DNA from 3 places in the Mesorhizobium maamorense genome. Region 1 is predicted to be linked to each of the others. Evidence: riboswitches for the same ligand, from Rfam matches in the RefSeq annotation. Region 1 holds a riboswitch; each other region holds the start of a gene.
What was found. A riboswitch is a leader RNA that binds a small molecule or an ion and turns the genes downstream of it on or off. The one in region 1 is predicted to bind cobalamin.
Positions count from the first base shown of each region.

Region 2: linked by a shared signal. The riboswitch ahead of ACIU1A_RS13745 (CbtB domain-containing protein) and the one ahead of bluB (5,6-dimethylbenzimidazole synthase) in region 1 are both predicted to bind cobalamin.
Region 3: linked by a shared signal. The riboswitch ahead of metE (5-methyltetrahydropteroyltriglutamate--homocysteine S-methyltransferase) and the one ahead of bluB (5,6-dimethylbenzimidazole synthase) in region 1 are both predicted to bind cobalamin.

Region 1 is NZ_CP173356.1:1,147,854-1,153,276, forward strand. Features, by position in the region: gene ribB (3,4-dihydroxy-2-butanone-4-phosphate synthase) at 1-254, shown strand, start outside; gene ACIU1A_RS05915 (MFS transporter) at 305-1,528, opposite strand; gene ACIU1A_RS05920 (TetR/AcrR family transcriptional regulator) at 1,647-2,252, shown strand; gene bluB (5,6-dimethylbenzimidazole synthase) at 2,296-3,048, opposite strand; cobalamin riboswitch at 3,097-3,277, opposite strand; gene ACIU1A_RS05930 (histone deacetylase family protein) at 3,399-4,325, shown strand; gene ACIU1A_RS05935 (exodeoxyribonuclease VII small subunit) at 4,329-4,580, shown strand; gene ACIU1A_RS05940 (DUF2277 domain-containing protein) at 4,679-4,945, shown strand; gene ACIU1A_RS05945 (pirin family protein) at 4,986-5,423, shown strand, end outside.
Region 2 is NZ_CP173356.1:2,690,394-2,695,816, forward strand. Features, by position in the region: gene cobD (threonine-phosphate decarboxylase CobD) at 1-480, opposite strand, end outside; gene cbiB (adenosylcobinamide-phosphate synthase CbiB) at 479-1,447, shown strand; gene cobO (cob(I)yrinic acid a,c-diamide adenosyltransferase) at 1,776-2,390, opposite strand; gene cobU (bifunctional adenosylcobinamide kinase/adenosylcobinamide-phosphate guanylyltransferase) at 2,392-2,907, opposite strand; gene ACIU1A_RS13740 (CbtA family protein) at 2,900-3,697, opposite strand; gene ACIU1A_RS13745 (CbtB domain-containing protein) at 3,713-3,892, opposite strand; cobalamin riboswitch at 3,928-4,124, opposite strand; gene ACIU1A_RS13750 (aromatic ring-hydroxylating dioxygenase subunit alpha) at 4,258-5,423, shown strand, end outside.
Region 3 is NZ_CP173356.1:308,263-313,685, reverse strand. Features, by position in the region: gene glyA (serine hydroxymethyltransferase) at 1-952, shown strand, start outside; gene metK (methionine adenosyltransferase) at 1,007-2,182, shown strand; gene ACIU1A_RS02080 (adenosine kinase) at 2,289-3,281, shown strand; cobalamin riboswitch at 3,663-3,863, shown strand; gene metE (5-methyltetrahydropteroyltriglutamate--homocysteine S-methyltransferase) at 3,979-5,423, shown strand, end outside.

The DNA.
Region 1 (5,423 bases):
GCGGCGTCATCGTCTATCTGCGCGAGGGCTCGGTCGGTGTCGCCCACCAGGAGCGCAACCGGCCGGCGAGCGGCGACCGGGAGGACCACGAAGAGGCGCGCCGTCGCGAGAATGAATGGCGCGAGATCGGGCTCGGTGCTCAGATCCTGAAGGATCTCGGCATTTCCTCGATCAATTTGATCGCCTCGCGCGAGCGCCACTATGTCGGCCTCGAAGGTTTTGGCATCCACATCGCCAAGACCGAGATTCTCTAGGTTCGACGGCGGCAATAGCGTCCGACCCGCTGAACCGGACGCGTCATGGTTCATTCCGCGGCAGCGACGGCCGCTTCACACCCATCCAACTCGCATTTGTGAGTGGCAAGACTGCGCTGGCCGAGCAGCACCGTGACCAGCGCGATGCCGCCCGCGACCACCGAGACCCAGAACCCGTTCTGGGCGCCGAACGCATCCACCACCGCGCCGGCGGCGAAAGAGCCCAGCGCCATGCCGATGCCGATTCCCGTTGTCACCCAGGTAATGCCCTCGGTCAGCATCGCTTCCGGCACATGCCGTTCGATCAGGCCGAATGCCGTGATGAAAGTCGGCGAGATCGCCACGCCGCTGATGAAGACGGTCAGCGCCAAAATCGGCACGCTGTCGGCGGTGAGCGGCAAAATCGTGCTGACTGCGATGATGGCGACCGCGACGGTCAGCTGGCGCTGTAGCGGCGTCTTGAGGTTGAGCGCGCCGACCACGATGCCCAACACGAACGATCCCAGCGCATAGACGCCGATCACCAGGCTTGCGGCACCGGCTTGGCCGAACTCCTTGGTGATCGCCACGGTGCTCACTTCCGTCGTCGCGAAGGTCGCGCCGATGAAGATTAGGGCGAAGGTGATGATCTGTACCGGCCGCAGGCGGATTGCCGAGCCAGTCGAACCATGGTCCACCGGCCGCACTTTCGGCTCGGTCGATCGCTGCAGGATGAATGCTATCGAGCCCAAAGCGAGAAACAACGTGCTCGCCAGCATGCCTGCTTCCGGAAACAGCGCCGCACTGAGGCCCACCGACAGCGACGCGCCGGCGATATAGACCAGTTCGTCGGCCGCCGATTCGAAGGCAAAGGCGGTGTTCATCTCCGGCCGGCCGCGAAAAAGCTCGGTCCAGCGCGCGCGCACCATTGCCGGCATGCTGGGCATGGCCGCTGCCAGCAGCGCCGACACGAACATTGTCCATACCGGCCAATCCTGGTTGGCCGACGCAATCAGCAGCAGGAATGCCAGCACGGAGATGATGGTGGTGGGCACGACGATCCATGTCTGGCCGAGGCGGTCGACCAGCCTGGAGATCTGCGGCGCCAGGAAAGCGTTGGCCAGCGCGAATGTCGCCGAGACGGCACCCGCCAGCCAGTATTCGCCACGCGTCTGCGACAGCATCGCCACGATGCCGATCGGCGCCATGGCGATCGGCAGGCGCGCCATGAAGCCTGCAGCGGCAAAGCCCTTGGCGCCAGGGGCTCGAAAGATCTCGGAATAGGGGTTCTGCATGGTCCGTTCCTCGACAAAAGGCGATTCGGAAATTACATACGATGCGTATGAACTAAATAGATCATACGTCGCGTATGTCAATTGGCATACGTGACGTATGTGGATAAGGCCAGAAGAGATGCACAAGCCCCGCAGGGAAATGATCGCCGAAACGCGCGCCAAATTGATTGCCGCGGCCCGGCATGCGTTCGGAACGATCGGTTATGCCGAGGCATCGATGGATGATTTCACCGCATCGGCCGGGCTGACGCGCGGTGCGCTCTATCATCATTTCGGGGACAAGAAGGGGCTTTTGCAGGCGGTTATCGCCGAGATAGACGCCGAGATGGCGGCACGGGTGAATGAGGTTGCAGCGAAAGCACCGACCCGCTGGCAAAGCTTCGTCGACGAATGCACGAGCTACATCGAAATGGCGCTGGAGCCGGAAATCCAGCGCATCATGTTTCGGGACGGTCCGGCCGTGCTGGGGGATCCCGCGCAATGGCCGAACGCCAATGCCTGCGTCGCGTCGATGACCGATCACCTGACGACGCTGCAGGGCGACGGGGTAGTTGTCCCGGGCGTAGACCCCGAGACCGCGGCACGGCTGATCAACGGGGCGAGCAGCCAGGCGGCGCAGCGGATCGCCAATTCGAACGACCCGGAAGCGACGTCAAAGACCGTGGTGGCGGCATTCAAGCAACTGCTTGAAGGATTGTTGAGGAAGGATACCGGAGCCGCCTGACGACGGCAGGCCGCCGGCAGCTCTGGGCATGCCGTATCGGCAATCAAATCAAGGGTTTGTCAGACTTTTCGCATGTTGCCGCCTTGAGGCGTGCGATCGTTGATTTGAGCGGAACTTCGCCCTGTCCGCAAAACGTCTCGCTCATGATCAGCTCGGGCAGCGGCAGCCGCCGCCCCCAGCCATGTGTTTCGAGGTCCGGTTTCGGCGCGAACTCCGAGACACGGCCGACACAGAGATAGGCCACCGGCGTCACATGCTCGGGAATCGACAGAAGGCCTTTCAACGCCTGCGCCTCGATAATGCTGACCCAGCCGACGCCGACGCCTTCGGCGCGCGCCGCCAGCCAGAAATTCTGCACCGCGCAGACCGTGCTGTAGAGATCCATCTCGGGATTGTGCCAGCGTCCCAGCGGCGAACCCTGTGAGCGTCGGCGGTCGCAGGTGATACAGATATTGAGCGCGCTTTCGCAGATGCCTTCCAGCTTGAGCTTGCGGTAGAGCGCCCGCCGCTCTTCCTCGATCGCCGGCAATTCCTGCTCGCGCGCCGCGAGGAACAGGTCGCGCACCTGTTCCCGTCGTTCGGTGCCACGAATGACGATGAAATTCCATGGCTGCATGAAGCCGACCGATGGCGCGTGATGGGCGGCAAGCAGCAGCCGCGCCAAGACCTCGTCGTCGACGGCCTCTGATGTAAAATGGCTGCGGACATCGCGCCGCGTGAACATGGCGCGGTAGACCGCATCGCGCGCCATCTGGTCGAATCCGTCACCCACGGGGATGGTCATATTGTCCGGCATCGCTTGTCCCCTTGCGATTGCAATCAACTGCCGTCCGCCTGACCATGCGGATGACGATGCCTGCCAGGCCGGTCTTCTGGCTCGGGATCAACCCGCATCCGGCGCCTTCCCGTCATCGACAGTGGCATTTACCGGCGCGGTCCCCCTTACAGCGTTGGGCACGCCACGGTATCAAACCGTGTTCCCGATTCTCCCGCTCGCGGCGGGCACCAGGCAGTGGCCGAGACTTTACGACGAAGCCCCTACGCCGCCAATCCCCGCGGCGACTCGAATGGACGCAGGCGCGATTTTCCCCAGCCATCAGGCCGCAATGCATGGCCATCGCCGCGCCGGGGCACTAGATAGGGAGCATGGCCACTCGTCTCTACACCCATCCGATCTTCCTCGAGCACATCACGCCACCCGGCCATCCGGAGCGGCCGGACCGCTTGCGCGCAATCGAGCGCGTGCTCGACGACGAGGCTTTTGCCGCGCTCGATCGCCTCGAGGCGCCACAAGGCGACGAGGCCACCATTCTCTACGCGCATCCCGAGGATTTCGTCGAGCGGGTACGCGCCGCCATTCCCGATACGGGCATCGCCCGCATAGATGCCGACACAACGGCCAGCCCGAAGAGCTGGCAAGCGGCGATCACCGCGATCGGCGCCGCCAACGCCGCCGTCGACGACGTCTTTGCCGGCAGGGCAGACAACGTTTTCGTCGCCGCCCGGCCGCCCGGCCATCATGCGGAGAAAGCGACGGCGATGGGCTTCTGCCTGTTCAACACGGCGGCCATCGCCGCACGTTATGCACAGCGCAAACACGATATCGAACGCGTCGCCATCGTCGACTGGGACGTGCATCACGGCAACGGCACGCAGGATGTTTTCTGGGACGATCCGTCCGTGCTTTATTGCTCGACGCACCAGATGCCGCTCTACCCCGGCACCGGAGCAAAGAACGAAACCGGCGCCGGCAACATCGTCAACGCGCCGCTTGCGCCGCAGACCGGCAGCGAGGCGTTCCGCGATGCCTTCCTGTCGCGCGTGCTGCCCTCGCTCGACAATTTTGCACCCGACCTGATCATTATTTCGGCCGGCTTCGATGCGCATCATCGCGACCCGCTGGCCGAGATCAACCTGACCGAGGATGATTTCGACTGGGCGACCGGCCAACTCATGCAGCGCGCGGCGCGCCACAGCGGCAACCGGCTCGTCAGCCTGCTCGAGGGCGGCTACGATCTGCAAGGATTGGCATTTTCGGTCGCCGCCCATGTCGGGCGACTGATGAAAGGATGAATGATGGCTGGTGAAACCAACGAAGACGTCAAGGCGATGAGCTTCGAACAGGCTCTCGACGCGCTGGAGAAGATCGTCGATGATCTGGAGCGTGGCGATGTGCCGCTCGACCAGTCGATCAGGATCTACGAGCGCGGCGAGGCGCTGAAGGTGCATTGCGACCGGCTGCTCAAGGCGGCCGAGGACAAGGTGGAGAAGATCAGGCTGTCCCGCGACGGCAAGCCGGTCGGGACGGAGCCGCTGGATGCGGATTGAGGCACGCAGCCGTCTCTCTGGTTTTTGACACGATCATGATTGAGGATAGAACGCGTCCCGATTGAAACGGCTCCAGGACAAGAGGAGATACGGAAGCGATGTGCAGAAACATCAAGACCCTGTTCAATTTTGATCCGCCGGCGACCAACGACGAGGTGCGCGATGCAGCCCTTCAATTCGTTCGCAAGCTGAGCGGAACGACGCGGCCTTCGAAGCAGAACCAGCACGCCTTCGACCATGCCGTCGAGGCCATCGCGGCGTCGGCGCGCGAGCTTCTCGATTCGCTTGAAACCAACCAGCATCCGCGCAATCGCGAGGAGGTTGCGGCCAAGCTGCGGGCGAAGGCGGCGATCCGCTTTGCCTGATCTGGCCAAAGCAGCCATCGGCCGCTGACAAGGAGAGCTCATGAGCTTCTTTCCCGGGAGGGATCCTGAAGCCGGCGATGCCTTTGCCAGCGACCAGATCGAATTGATGGTCATTCCGAACGCCAAGGACATTGGCGGTTTTCAGGTTCGCCGCGCCTTGCCGACCGCCAAAAGGCGGCTGGTCGGTCCCTTCATCTTCTTCGACCGCATGGGCCCGGCCATCCTGCGTGCCGGTCAGGCGCTCGACGTCCGGCCGCATCCTCATATCGGCCTGTCGACGGTCACCTACCTGTTCGACGGCAGGATCAGGCATCGCGATTCGCTCGGCACCGAGATGGTGATCGAGCCGGGTGACGTGAACCTGATGACCGCCGGCCGCGGCATCGTCCATTCGGAGCGCACGCCGGAAGAACTGCGCGGCGCGCCGATGTCGATCTCGGGGCTGCAGACATGGTTGGCGCTGCCGGACGGCAAGGAG
Region 2 (5,423 bases), 1.5 Mb from region 1:
ACCGGCGGCCAGCGCCAGCAGCCGGTCGCGCTCGACGATGCGCCCATCCGGGTTGTTCGGATTGACCACGATGGCCAGGTCGGCATCCGCCAGATCAGCGAAATCGCTGACTTCGGTCACCTCGTGCCCCGTGATTGCCGCCGCGCGGGCATGTTCGGCATAAGTCGGCCCCAGCACGAGCGCCCTGCCCGGTGCGATGAGCGAAGCCACGCGTGGCAGCAGGATCTGCGTACCGGGCGCAGCGACGACATTGGCTGGCGAGGGCGCACCATAGCTACTGGCCGCGATCGCCGTCAGCTCACGCGCCCGCCCCGCTTCCGGCAATCGCGACAGCGAGGTGGCGGGCAGCTCGAAAAGCGGGTAGGAGTGCGGATTGATTCCGGTCGAGAGGTCGACGAAAGGCTGGGGGGCGTTGGGGAAAAGCGCCCTTGCCCGGCCGAGACTTCCACCATGGTCCACCGCTCCTTCAAGAAGCTTCATGTCAGTCCTGATCGCTTTCCTGTCATTGGCCATCGAATCCGCGCTGGGCTACCCCGACTGGCTGTTTCGCGCCATCGGCCATCCCGTGACGTGGTTTGGCAGGCTGATATCCTTTCTCGATCGCAGGCTCAACCGCGCCACTGATCCCGACGCACTGCGTCGCCAACGTGGTGTCCAGGCGCTTCTGGTCATCGTGCTGGTGCCGGCGCTAATTGGCCTGTGCGTGCAGATCCTGCTCTGGTTCATTCCCCTGGGACTGTTCATCACCGCCCTTCTGGCAACATCGTTCCTGTCGCAGCGGAGCCTTTATGAGCATGTCGAGGCCGTCGCCGATGCGCTCGACTCGGGCGGCCTCGACATGGGCCGCGCCGCCGTCTCGCGCATCGTCGGCCGCGATCCCGAAACCCTCGACAGGGCCGGCGTCTGCCGCGCGGCGATCGAGAGCCTGGCCGAGAATTTTTCCGACGGCATCGTTGCCCCCGCCTTCTGGACGGGCGTCGGCGGCCTCGCCGGCGGCGCCGCCTACAAGGCCGCCAACACCGCCGATTCGATGATCGGCCATCGCACGCCGCGCCACGAAGCGTTCGGCAGGGCAGCCGCACGCTTCGACGATTGGATCAACCTGCCGGCGTCGAGGCTGACGGCGTTGCTCATCACGTTGGCGGCTTTCCTGGTGAAAGGCGCCGACGCGAAAGCCGCATGGCAGGCGGTGCGGCGCGACGCGAAAAAGCACCGCTCGCCCAATGCCGGCTGGCCGGAGGCGGCGATGGCCGGCGCACTTGGCCTGGCGCTCGCCGGGCCGCGCAGCTATGGCGGCGTAACGGTCGACGACGCGTTCATGGGCGAAGGCGGCCGGCGCGAAGCCGACAGCATCGACATAAGGCGGGCGCTGAAACTCTACCGCGTCGCCGACTGCCTGTTGATCGCGCTGTTCGGCGTGGTTTCGGCGATCGTCATTCTGGCATGATCTCACCCCCCGTGAGTTCTCTCCCGAAGGGGAGGAAGGGAGCCGGGCTGCAACAGGTTCGCGCCTTTCCTCTCCCCGTCGATCGGGGAGAGGTGGCTCGGCGAAGCCGAGACGGAGTGGGGGTCGACGAGCTCGGCAGTCGCGTTTCTCGCACCCGCCGGGTTGCGCCTGCCTGTCTGCGGACCGCGCGTTCGATCACCGCCTTCCCCCAATCCGTCGCTGCTTCGCAGCGCCACCTTTCCCCCTCCGGAGGGAAAGGAAGTGAGCCCCGCTGGGAGCGTTTGGCGACCAGACTTGAATGCTCATCCACAAAAGGGGACAAAAGCTCTCAAAACTCGATCCCTTGTTGCGCCTTCACGCCCGCCGCGAAGTGGTGCTTGGTCAGCCCCATCTCGGTCACCAGATCGGCCGCCTCGACCAGCGCCGGCTTGGCGTTGCGACCGGTGACGACGACATGCAGGCCCTCGCGGCGCGCTTTCAGCGCGGCAATCACCTTGTCCAGATCGAGATACTCGTAGCGCAGCGCGATGTTGAGCTCGTCGAGCACGACGAGACTGATCGACGGATCGGCCATCAGCTCCAGCGCCTTGGCCCAGGCGGCCTCGGCCGCCGCGATGTCGCGCTTCAGATCCTGCGTCTCCCAGGTGAACCCCTCGCCCATCGCGTGCCAGACGACGCGGTCGCCGAAGGCGGCGAAGGCCTCCTTCTCACCCGTATGCCATTTGCCCTTGATGAACTGGACGACGCCGACGCGCTTGCCGTAGCCGAGCATCCGCAGCGCCAGGCCAAAGGCAGCCGTGGTCTTGCCTTTGCCCGGGCCGGTGTTGACGATCAGCAGCCCCTTTTCGACCGTCTTGCTCGCCACCTCGGCGTCTTGGACCGCCTTGCGCTTGGCCATCTTGGCGCGGTGGCGCTCTTCGTCCTTTTCGTCGATGTCGGTCATGTCACTTCACCTTGAGCGGCAGCCCCGCCACCATCAAAAGCACGGTCTCGGCAATCGCCGCGACCTGCTGGTTGAGCCGGCCGGCGGCGTCGCGGAACCGGCGCCCCAGCGCATTGTCGGGCACGATGCCTTGCCCGACCTCGTTGGATACCACGAACCAGGGTCCGCGCGGCCGCGACAGCATGTCAGCCAGCCGCCGACATTCGGCCTCTACATCATGATCGGCCAGCATGTGATTGGTCAGCCAGAGCGTCAGGCAGTCGACAAGGACCGGCTGGTCCTCCGGTAGGGCCTCGAGTGCACCGACAAGGCCAAGCGGTGCATCGATGGTCGTCCAGCCCTCGCCGCGCCGCGACCGGTGCAACGCGATGCGCTGCTGCATCTCGTCGTCATAGGCTTGCGCCGTGGCGATGTAGGTCCATGGCGAAGGCAAGGCCGTCATCAGCGTTTCGGCGTGCGCGCTCTTGCCGGAGCGCGCACCGCCGATGATGAAGGTCAGTCTTCCGCGATCAGGCAAAGCTGTCGCGCAGGCTCGTCGCGCTGCCGGTGAAGCGTCCACGCACCACGCCGGCGGCAGCGCCGAGCACGAGCCAGAACACCAGGTTGGTTACGGTCACCGCCACCACGAACTGATGATGCAGGCCTTCCGGAATCGGCGTCTCGAAACTGTCCGGCTGCGGCGCGCCGACAATATGCGGCGCGACGATCAACACCACGCCCAGAATCGCCAGCGGCAGTGATTTGCGGAAGGCGATCAGGGCAAGGCCGATCGCCGTCGCCGCCACCGTCGCCGTCCACCAGATCTGGCGTGGCAGAAGCTCGGCGGCAGGCATGGCCGGCAGTTCCGGCGGCAGGCCGAGGCCCGGCGCCAGCGTGAACACGGCAAAGCCGGCCAGTCCCCAGAACACGCCCTGGCGCCAGTTGCCGATGCCGCCGGCGAATTCCGAAACCGCGACCAGGACCAGCGCGAAGCCGATGCCGGTGACGATGTTGGCAAGCACGCTGAAGGCGAAGCGCTCGAAGCCGTCGGCCGGCGCCCAGCCTTCCTCTCCAGCCGGAACAGCTTCAGCGGCTGCCGGCGCGGCGGAGCTCATGGCATTGCCCGCCGGGGCGGCAGAGTTCATGGCGTTGTTGTCGGTCGGGGCCGGTGCGGTATGGTCGTGGTGGTGGCCGCCGCCGGCCTGTTCGTAGACTTCCGCCTTCAGGATCAACGGCACGGTGGCATAGGCCTGCATGCAGGCGAGAACGACACCGGCCACGAGCCCTGCGATCGCCGCGATGAACACGACGTTGCGAAACAGGTTCATGATGTCAAATCCCTATCAGTGGCAGGGAAACGCCATCGAGTGGCGATAGTCGTGCGCGGCATTGTGGACCGCGTCGATATGCGAGAAACCGACAAAGCCTACGACGAAAACGCCGAGCAGCGCCGCGAGCGCGAGCTGCAGGAGGCGCGACTGCGAGGAGATGGAGGCGCCGAGGGAGACGGAAGCGGTATTCATGTCTTGTCCTTTCACCCTCCACCCGAGGGCATCGAAGTCAGTTTCCTGTCGCCGGCAGGTCTCCTGGCTCGCGGATCAGCGCCCTTCCCCACCTTCCCGAAGAAAATCTTCAGTGGCATATGGAGAGGACTACCGCACACAGTTGCGGGGGCAGCCACGGCATTGGGCAACAAATCTGCCCGCACCGCATTCCCTCTTGGCTCCAATCGGAACCGACGACGAAGGTGACTATAGGGAAAATCGCCGCATCCGGCAAACCAAATTCCGACGGCGACAAGCGCTTTAGCGCCGTCCGGCCGCTTGCTCCGCTGCAATTGACAATTTCCGTAGCCGGGTGTCGGCTGCCATCTCACAGGAGGCCAGCCATGCAGCCCGTCCAGAGCCAGCACGCCCCCTATAACGGCCTCACCCGGGCCGAGCCGACATTGCCGTCGTCGGCCTATTGGGATGCGGCGGCCTACCAGCGCGACCTTGACGCCATCTGGTACAGGAACTGCCTGCTCGTCTGCCGTGAAGCTGATCTCGCCCAACCGCTGGCTTTTCGCACCTTCCGCGTCGGCACCCAGGAGATCGTCGTGCTGCGCGACGACACCGGCGAACTGCGCGCCTTCCACAACACCTGCCGGCATCGCGGCTCGCAGCTTTGCCAGGAACGCGAGGGGCGGCTGAAGGCGCGGCTGATCACCTGCCCCTACCACGCATGGTCCTATTCGCTGCGCGGCGATCTCGTGCGCGTGCCATCGAAAACGCTGCCCGAAGGTTTCGACAAGGCGGACCATCCGCTCTATCGCGTCGCGCTGTCGGTCTGGCGCGGCTTCGTCTTCGTCAATCTCGCGGAAGATGCCGCCGGCTCGGCGCACTCATCCTTCGACCCGGCCTCCGGCGATCTCGGCAACTGGCCGCTGGAATCGCTGGTATCGGGCCATGTGCTGCGCAAGGTGATGAACTGCAACTGGAAGATCTTCTGGGAAAACTTCAACGAATGCCTGCATTGCCCCGGCGTCCACAAGGACCTGTCGCGGCTGGTGCCGATCTATGGTCGCGGCCTGATGGGCCGGCATGACGACCCCGAATGGACCCGCCATGCCGACGATGACGCGCCGGAATTTTCCGGCGGGCTGCGGGCGGGTGCCGAAACATGGTCACGTGACGGCCAGGCGCATGGGCCGGTCTTTTCGGGCCTGACGCCGGCCGAGCACGCCGCCGGCCAGACCTACGCCACCAGCCTGCCCTCGATGTTCATCGTCGGCCACGTCGACTATGTCAGGTCCGTACGGCTGGTGCCGCTTGGCCCCGAGCAGACCGAATTGACCGCCGAATGGCTGTTCGCGCCCGACGCGCTCGCCGCCACCGACATCGACAACATCGTCGGATTCGGCACCCAGGTGCTGGAGGAGGATGCCGCGATCTGCGAGGTCAACCAGAAAGGGCTGCGCTCCATGCGCCATAAGGCCGGCGTGCTGATGCCGGAGGAGTACGACCTCCACCGCTTCCACGATTGGGTACGCGAACGACATGCTGCGCTTGTGCC
Region 3 (5,423 bases), 840 kb from region 1:
GGGGTTGACCCTCCCCGGCGGCGGGCATCTGACTCACGGTTGGGCCGTCAACTTCTCCGGCACTGACTATCAGCGAGTTCCGTACGGGCTGCACGAAAAGACGCAGCAGATTGACCATGACAGCTTGCGCGAGACGGCCAAGCGGGAACGACCGAAGCTCATTTGGGTCGGCGGAACTGCCTATCCGCGTATCTTTGACTATGAGGCAATGGCAGAAATTGCTTCGGAGGTGAACTCCTACCTGGTGGCCGACATCGCCCACATCAGCGGCCTCGTTGTCGCAGGAGTGCATCCGAATCCTGTTGGCCATTGCGATGTGGTCACCAGCACCTCTCACAAATCGATCCGCGGTCCCCGCGGTGGCTTCATCTTGTCAAGGAATGAAGACCGCCATCAGGCGCTCTATCATTCCAAGAGCAAACACAATCTGGCCAAACGCATAGACCGTGCCGTGTTCCCTCTCCTCCAGGGCGGACCGCACATGAATACGATTGCCGCGCTAGCTGTCGCTCTGCAGGAAGCAGGGAACCCGTCCTTCCGTGTGTACGGTCAGCAGATCGTTGACAACGCCAAGGCTCTGGCCCAGGCGCTTCTGGAGCGAGGTTATGAACTCGTCACGGGTGGCACTGACAATCACATGCTGATCCTTGATCTTCGGGACCGGCCGTTGTCTGGGAAAGCCTATGCCGAGCGCTTGTCGCAAGCAGGTATCATTACGAATTTCAACATGGTGCCTGGCGACCGGCGCCATCCCGCGCTCACCAGCGGCATTCGGTTAGGCACGCCAGCAGTAACGTCTGTGGGCATGCGCGAAGCGGAAATGGTGCAGATTGCCGCTTTCATCGACCTGGTCTGTCGCCAGCCCGATGATTCGGACGTGCATGCCAGAGTACGCAGAGACGTTGCCGACTTCTGCGCTGCGTTCGACGTGCCTGGCATCTCCGACAGGTAAGGCGGCCGGATCAACTGTCACATCCAATTCCAACGTTTGAAGCGAGGACATTCCATGACCAGACAATTCGTGTTCTCTTCCGAATCCGTCGGCGCGGGACATCCCGACAAGATGGCCGACAATATCTCAGATGGCGTGCTTGATGCGATCCTTCGCAGGGATCCTACGGCCCGAGTTGCTTGCGAAGCGTTGGTTAAGTCAGGGATGGTCGTTCTGGCTGGCGAGATCACCAGCCACGCGCAGATCGACTACAGCCAAGTTGCCCGCGATATCATCCTGGACATTGGATATGACGACGATGCGATCGGCTTTGACGGCCGGCGATGCGCCGTGATCTTGGCCTTGACCGAGCAGTCGCCCGACATCAGCCAAGGCGTCGACGAGGGGCGAGGGCAGGATCTCGAGCAGGGAGCTGGGGATCAGGGCCTCATGTTCGGATACGCGTGCAACGAGACCGAAACATTGATGCCGTTGCCAATCCAACTTGCTCATGATCTGACAAAAAAACAGGCAGAGGTGCGCCAAACCGGAGGCCTTGGCTGGCTTCGCCCGGACGTGAAATCTCAGGTGTCCGTCCGCTATGAGGGTTTGCGCCCGGTAGCGCTTGATACCATAGTCCTGTCGACGCAGCATGACGAGGAGGTCTCACAAGCCACGGTCCGCGAAGGCGTCATTGAGGAGATCATAAGGCCGGTCTTGCCTCAGGACCTGGATACGACGGGGATCAGGTTCCTGGTCAATCCAACAGGCCGGTTCGTGGTCGGTGGGCCGCGCGGCGATTGCGGGCTTACCGGCCGCAAGATCATCGTCGATTCCTACGGCGGGATGGGGCGTCACGGCGGTGGCGCCTTTTCGGGCAAGGACCCGTCCAAGGTTGATCGATCGGCCGCCTATGGGGCGCGGCACGTCGCAAAAAACGTCGTTGCCAGCGGACTCGCCGAGTTGTGCGAGGTTCAGCTTGCTTATGCGATCGGTGTGGCCGCGCCGGTCTCTGTCCTCGTCAATACATTCGGAACCGCAAAGATTGATGAAAAAAGGATCGAGCGCGCCGTCCTTGAGCTTTTCGATCTCCGGCCGAAAGGCATCATCAAGGCGCTTGATCTCTTACGGCCGATTTACCGCAAGACCGCGACCTACGGACACTTCGGCCGCGAAGAGCCGGAGTTCACCTGGGAAAAGACGGACAGAGCTGACGAGCTGTTGCGAGAGGCAGGACCGGCAGCTGCGTGATGCACCGGTATTGGACGCGTCGGCATAGGGCGACCCATTCCACACTCGTAAGAAACACCCGCTAGGGCATGGCAAGAAGCCGGCGCGGATTTTGGCGGAGACATTGATGCCGGACTATGACGTGCTTTGCATCGGCAATGCGATTGTCGACATCATCGCCCAGTGCGAAGAGGAATTCCTGGAGACCAATGGCATCATCAAGGGCGCGATGAACCTCATCGACACGCACCGCGCCGAACTGCTCTACAGCCGCATGGGCCCGGCGATCGAGGCGTCCGGCGGCAGCGCGGGCAACACGGCGGCCGGCGTTGCCTCCTTCGGCGGCCGCGCCGCCTTCTTCGGCAAGGTTTCCAACGATGCTTTGGGCGAAATCTATGCCCACGACATCCACGCCCAGGGCGTCGCCTTCGACACCAAGCCGCTTCAGGGGGAGCCGCCGACGGCGCGCTCGATGATCTTCGTCACCCCCGACGGCGAGCGCTCGATGAACACCTATCTCGGCGCCTGCGTCGAGCTCGGGCCGGAGGACGTCGAGGCCGACAAGGCGTCGGGCGCCAAGGTTACCTATTTCGAGGGTTATCTGTGGGATCCGCCCCGCGCCAAGGAGGCGATCCGGCAGACGGCCAAGCTGGCGCACGCGGCGGGCCGCGAAGTGTCGATGACCTTGTCGGATTCGTTCTGCGTCGACCGCTACCGCGACGAGTTCCTCGACCTGATGCGCTCGGGCACCGTGGACATCGTCTTCGCCAACAGCCACGAGATCAAGTCGCTCTACCAGACCTCGTCCTTCGACGAGGCGCTGGCCCGGATCCGGAAGGACTGCAAAGTCGCCGCCGTGACGCGTTCGGAAAAAGGCTCCGTCATCGCGCGCGGCGACGAGACCGTCGTCATCCAGGCGACCGCCATCAAGGAGCTGGTCGACACGACGGGCGCCGGCGACCTCTATGCCGCGGGTTTCCTGCATGGCTATACGCAGGGCCGCGACCTCAAGACCTGCGGCGATCTCGGCTCACTGGCGGCCGGCCTGGTGATCCAGCAGATCGGCCCCAGGCCAAGGCAGAATCTGCGCAGAGAAGCCGAACTGGCGGGATTGCTGTAGGCGGCATATCGCAAGGTGCTGCCCACCGCACTTGCTGCAGGGCTGTTAAGACAAGCGCGTGCAGAAATGTCGCGTGCCCTTCCGTGAAGGATGGCAGTTTTCTCCAGATTTCGGATTTTGACGGCTCGGAAACATTTACGCTCTTCGGGCCAGCACTGTGGCCGATCATGGTGGCCAACACGCCATTTGACGAAGTCGTTAGCCAGGATCGTGCTGCTAGCGGATTTGCCGGAGCAGCCAGGCACGGCCTGCGCAAAACTGGGGCACAAGCGGCTCAGCTGGACCGGGGCCTTGGACCGTGCAAACCCGTAGCAGGTAAAAGGTTTCACATAAACACATAAACATTTCTTTATACGTTATTGACAGCAACACGAGGGGCTGCGATTGTTCGGGTGTCGTGGTTCTTCGCAAGGCGTTGCCCCAGCGGAGCTAAGAGGGAAGCCGGTGCAATGCCGGTGCTGCCCCCGCAACTGTAAGCGGCGAGCCTACCCACCAATGTCACTGGGGTGAACTGCCCCGGGAAGACGGGGCAGAGGCTGTGACCCGCGAGCCAGGAGACCTGCCACGGTGAACAACGTCCACGGGCGGGGTGTCTGGTGGCCGCGGCAGTTCGGCATTGATGCCGGCCTGTTAGCGCCTTCCTTGTCCCCGCCCCCAACCATCGGGGTATGGAATGAATGTCTCCCAGCAAGTTCCCATAGCAACGCTTGGCGTGCCGCGTATCGGTCGCCGGCGAGAACTGAAATTCGCGCTCGAAAGCTACTGGTCCGGAAAATCGTCTGCTGCCAACCTTCTGGCGACGGCGAAGGCGCTCCGTGCCGCCAGCTGGAGCGAGCAGCACGACCGCGGCGTGTCGAAAATCCCGTCGAACGATTTCTCACTGTATGACCATGTGCTCGACACCGCAGCAATGGTCGGCGCCGTGCCAGCTCGTTACGGCTGGATGAGCGGCGAGGTCCCGCTCGACATCTACTTCGCGATGGCGCGCGGGACGCAAGGCGATACGGCGGGTTGCGGACACGCCAGTCACGGGCATGCAGTTCAGGGGCAGCGCGTAACCGCGATGGAAATGACCAAATGGTTCGACACGAACTACCACTACATCGTGCCGGAGCTTGGCGACGATCAGACATTCGCCCTCTCGTCGACGAAACCAGTCGATCACTTTCTGGAGTCAAAAGAGCTCGGCATCCATACACGCCCGGTCATCCTTGGACCGATGACCTTCCTCAAGCTGGCGAAGTCTCCCGACCAGGGCTTTAATCCCATAGCGCTCTTACCGCGGCTGCTGCCCGTCTACGAGCAACTGCTTGGGAGGCTGGAGCTCTCGGGGGCCGACTGGGTGCAAATTGACGAGCCGGCGCTTGTGCTCGATCTCAACCCGAACGAACGAGCTGCCTTCGAATTCACCTACGGGCAGCTGTCGAAAGCCGCGCCCAAGTTGAAGATTATGCTGGCTACCTATTTTGGGCCGCTGGGAGACAATCTCGAGACCGCGCTTTCGCTGCGCCTGGCGGGCCTGCATCTCGACCTCGTGCGCGCTCCCGAGCAGTTGGTGACGGTTGGTCGGCTCGCACCGAAGGATCTGGTGCTCTCACTTGGCTTGATCGACGGGCGCAACGTCTGGCGCGCGAACCTTAATGCCATTCTCGACCGCATCGAGCCGGTGATTGCCGGCTGGCCGCTGGACCGCGTCGAAATTGCGCCTTCCTGCTCAATGCTTCATGTGCCGATGGACCTGCGGATGGAGACCGCGCTCGACGTGGACGTCGGGTCGTGGCTGGCATTCGCCGCCCAGAAGACTGAAGAGCTGCTCGTGCTGGCCCAAGCCCTATCGGAAGGCAGGGAGGCCGTAGCAGGCGCGCTGAAGGCTTCTGAAGAGGCGGCCGCCGCGCGCGCAATGTCTGGAAAGGTCCATGATCCGCTCGTCCACGGGCGCGTAAGCAGCATTGACGGCGGCAAGAAGCAACGAAAGAGCGCATTTGCCAAGCGCTCGAGAGTCCAGGCTGACACGCTCGGCCTGCCGCCGTTCCCCACGACGACCATCGGGTCCTTCCCGCAGACGCCCGAGGTGCGCAGGGCGCGCTCCGCACATGCCAAGGGCCGACTGAGCTATATCGACTACCAGGCGTTCCTGAAGAA